DNA from 2 places in the Herbaspirillum sp. WKF16 genome. Region 2 is predicted to be linked to the other one. Evidence: predicted binding sites of a transcription regulator. Region 2 holds the regulator's gene; the other holds the start of a gene.
What was found. The regulator FliA, encoded in region 2, starts transcription of late flagellar genes. The targets are predictions, from matches to a motif close to CTAAAGTTTNNNNNNNNNNNGCCGNTA.
Positions count from the first base shown of each region.

Region 1 (2,198 bases), 1.2 Mb from region 2:
CATCCCGGCCATCCGCGGCATCGGCGGCTCGCTGCTGTACCTGGTGGATCGCTACGGCGACAACGGCTCGATCTACGACGTCGATTTCCAGTTCTTCCCCGATGCCGAGCGCAATCCGCGCGGCGTGGGCCTGACCTACATCGACCACCTGACCCACAACGTGGTGCGCGGCGCGATGGACACCTGGTCGTCGTTCTACACCCGTCTCTTCAACTTCCGCGAGATCAAGTACTTCGACATCGAAGGCAAGATGACGGGCCTGAAGTCGCGCGCCATGACCAGCCCCTGCGGCAAGATCCGCATCCCGATCAACGAGAGCGCTGACGACAAGTCGCAGATCGAGGAATTCATCCGGCAGTACAACGGCGAAGGCATCCAGCACATCGCGCTGGGCACCGACGACATCTACCGCACCGTGCGCGACCTGCGCGCGCGCGGCGTGCCGCTGCAGGACACCATCGACACCTACTACGACCTGGTGGAGCGGCGCATCCCCGGCCACGGCGAAGACCTGAAAGCGCTGCATGAGCTGAAGATCCTGATCGATGGCGCGCCCACCGACGGCCAGGGCCTGCTGCTGCAGATCTTCACCCAGAACGTGATCGGTCCGGTGTTCTACGAGATCATCCAGCGCAAGGGCAACGACGGCTTCGGCGAGGGCAACTTCAAGGCCCTGTTCGAATCGATCGAGCTGGACCAGATGCGCCGCGGCGTGATCTGAAACCCCAGGGCCGCCTGGCGGCAATGATGCAACAATGACAAGGCGGACGCCGGCAACGGCGCCCGCCTTTCGCTTTCCTCAAAGAATTATTTTTCCTGGACTCAAGGAATTGCCAGGGCCGCCGTAAAAGAATCCAAGATTCAACATTTGCTGCGCTTGTTGCAGCCTGGAGCTTTCATGGCAGTCATTTCCGAATACGCGGAAACCGAAACGGCAGTGGCAAATCCGGTCGCCGACACGCTGGACAACGATCCGTCCGAGCTGATCGCCCAATTGAGCAATCGCATCGTCATCCTGCAGCAGCAATCGCACTCCCTGAATCGCTTCCCGGCCAACAAGGACGGCAAGCAGCAGCGCTCGCTGCTGCAGCAGCAGATCCGCACGCTATACCAGCAGATCTTCCTGCTGGAGCAGCAAAGCGCGGGCAAGCGCCGGCATGGCGACAACTACCTGAGCATGGCATTGTCGGTGGCGGCCCACGCCGCCAACGCCTATAGCCGCGACGTGTTCGCCGCCGGCTGAAACGATTCCCGCACTGAAAAAAAAGCGATCCCACGGATCGCTTTTTTTATTTCTACCGGCTTCCCCAACTCAGCCCTGCGCCCCATGATGACGCAGCCGCGACAGGCTGACCACGCAGCCCGCCCCCGCCAGCGCGGCGGCGCACCACAGCACCAGCGCATAGGGTGAGGCATACAGGGTAAGCATCATCGCCACCACCGAGGCGCCGGCCGTTTGCCCGGTCAGGCGCCCGGTGCCCAGCATGCCGCTGGCGCCGCCGGTGCGCGAGCGCGGCGCCGAACTGATCAGCGTGCGATTGTTGGGCGACTGGAACAGACCGAAACCGAAACCGCATACCGCGAACTGCAGCGCGATGACGCCATCCGGCGTGGCCGCGCCGATGGCCAGCAGCGACAGCAGCCCGGCGCACATGATGGCCAGGCCGATGCCGCCCAGCAGGCCCGAGGACATGCGGTCCGACAGCTTGCCCGCGACCACGCCGGTCAGCGCCACCGCGATGGGCCAGGCGGTGAGCAGCAGGCCGGCGCGCGCGGCGCTCATGCCAAGGTGGTTCTGCAGCATGAAGGGCAGCATCACGAAGGTCGCCATCTGGGCCGCGAAGGAACAGAACGAGGTGCCGATCGAGAGCGCGAACAGCGGGATGCGCAACAGGTCCAGCGGCAGCATCGGCGCGGTGGCCGATTGCACCTTCAGCAGCACCGCCAGGCTGGCCAGCGTCAGCAAGGCGCACCCCAGCACCACGCCCCAGCCCTGCACGTGGCCGATGGCGTCCACCGTGTAGAGCAGCAGGCCGATGAAGAGCATGCACACCAGCGCGCTGCGCAGGTCGTACTTGCGGTCCGACAGCGGATTGAAGGGCAGCGCCTTCCAGCCGATCAAGAGCGACAGCAGGCCGAGCGGAATGTTGATCAGGAACAGCCAATGCCAGGAGGCGAAGTGCAGGATGAAGCCGGCC
Region 1 covers NZ_CP118632.1:3,251,328-3,253,525, forward strand. The annotation lists gene hppD (4-hydroxyphenylpyruvate dioxygenase) at 1-721, shown strand, start outside; gene Herbaro_RS14755 (FlxA-like family protein) at 899-1,243, shown strand; gene Herbaro_RS14760 (MFS transporter) at 1,313-2,198, opposite strand, start outside.
Region 1: Herbaro_RS14755 (FlxA-like family protein) is a predicted target of FliA. The motif match lies at 822-848, and genes of this name have one in related genera.

Region 2 (2,198 bases):
GTGGTCGATGGCGGAGTCGCCTCGTCCGGCCTGCTCACTCGCATCGGGCTGCGCCACGATGTCGCCACCCTGCAGGAAGTTGCGCAAAAAGAACGCTCCATGCACGAGGCCATGCGGCTGTTGCCTGAAGGCTTCTCGATGGCGCGCATCGCCCGCCGCACCGTACCTTCGGCCGCCAATCCCCAGGCCGGCCGGTTGGCCGAGATCTTTGACGCCCTGATTGAACAAGCTGAAATTACGCTGGTCAACGGAGTATTGGCGGACGACCAGTCGCTGCCGGTGTCGACCATGGAAATGGGCGAAATCATCATCCAGGTCTCGACGACAGCCTCATCCATCAAGGCGGCCTACGTGCTGCTGAAGAGCTTGAGCGACCGGCTCGGTCGTCGTCCCTTCAGCCTCATCGTCAACGACGCCACCGAGGCGGAGGCGCAAACGGTGTATGCGAACATGGCGCAGGCTGCCAGCCGTTATCTGGCGGCGCAATTGAATTTCCTCGGATCGATTCCTGCCGATGAGCATATTCGGCGGGCTTGCGGCCAAGGCAGGGCGGTGATGGACGTGTTCCCGTTCGCGGGCGCTACCATTGCCTTCCACCGCCTGGCCAAACGTTTTGTAGCGCCGGAAGCGGCGCGCAGCACTTACGGCATGGCAACCGATGGTGCGAGTCTCGGAGTGTGACGTGCATGTATAACGTCAAGGGAAAAACAGGCAAGAATGATTTGTTGCAGCTGCATGCGCCGCTGGTCAAGAAGCTGGCGCATCAGCTGAAGGCAAAATTGCCCCCTAGCGTCGAGGTGGATGACCTGATTCAGGCTGGCATGATGGGCTTGCTGGATGCCGTCAATCGTTACGAGGAAACCCACGGCGCCCAGTTTGAAACCTACGCCGTGCAGCGCATCCGCGGCGCCATGCTGGATGAGCTGCGCAGCAGCGACTGGCTGCCGCGCAGCATCCGCCAGAATGCGCGCAAGGTGGAAGAGGCCTTGCAATCGCTGCTGCAGCAGCTGGGGCGCCCGCCCCAGGAAAACGAAGTGGCCCAGCACATGAAGATGAGCCTGGTCGAGTACCAGGCCCTGCTCACCGAGTGCGGCGGCCACCAGCTGATCTATTACGAGGACTTCCACGACGACGATGGCGGACACGAGCATTTTCTCGATCGCTATCAGTCCAGCGCCGGCTCGGATGATCCGCTGCAGAACCTGATCAATGGCGGTTTTCGCGAGGCGGTGGTGGAGTCCATCCGCGCCTTGCCGGAGCGCGAGCAGATCCTGATGGGTTTGTACTATGAGCAGGAGATGAACCTGAAGGAAATCGGCGCCGTGATGGGGGTGTCGGAGTCGCGCGTGTGCCAGCTGCACAGCCAGGCGATTTCGCGCATGCGCTCCTATCTGCGCGAGCACTCCTGGACGGGGGTGGCGTGAAGCCGGCGCATTGAGCGGATGCTCCGCTTGTCCAAGCAAAAAGCCCGGCATTGCCGGGCTTTCTTGTTTGCGGTCCAGTGTTTGCCGGTCAGACTACGCCGAGCCGTCGGCCGCTGGACTTGATGCTGTTCTGGCCGTCGGGGCCGTAGAAGTTGCCGGTGCCGGTCTTGCCTTGCAGGATGGTCAGGGCGCCCTGGTTGACCGACAGCTTCTTGCCGATCAGGATGCCGTTGACGCGATTGACTTCCTTGGCGTCCTGGGCCAGTTCGAACAGGTCGGCCCAGATATCCTTGTCGGCATCCGAACCTTGCTCATTCATCCAGCGTTGCATGCCGGCTTCGTCCTCGGTATAGCCGATGCTGGCCAGGAGCTGGTGGCGATTGCCGGCCAGTGTGGTCATTTCGGCAACCAGCGAGGCTTTTTCGGAGATGATGTCGGTTACGCCTTCGGCCGAGGTTTCCGCCAACAAGGCCTGCTCCTGGCGGAGCTTTTCGACCAGGCGAACCAATGCCGCCTTTTCCTGGGGGAGACTGCTTGCGGGATTGCTCATGCCGATTCCGTGTAAAGCGTCTGGGACGAGGTCAGGCCTTGCGCGCGCTGATCAGCGTCTTGACGGTATCGAGCAGGCCGGTCGCGACTTTCTCGGGATCAACCTGGAAGGTGCCGTTGGCGATGGCGGCCTTGATCTCGGCAACTTTCTTCGCGTCGAAGCTGCCGTTGCTGCCGCTGGCCTTGGTTTCGAGCGTCTGGTAAGTCGACGAGAGGCGCACGCTG
Region 2 covers NZ_CP118632.1:2,093,588-2,095,785, forward strand. The annotation lists gene Herbaro_RS09595 (MinD/ParA family ATP-binding protein) at 1-681, shown strand, start outside; gene Herbaro_RS09600 (RNA polymerase sigma factor FliA) at 687-1,424, shown strand; gene Herbaro_RS09605 (flagellar protein FlgN) at 1,513-1,974, opposite strand; gene flgM (flagellar biosynthesis anti-sigma factor FlgM) at 2,006-2,198, opposite strand, start outside.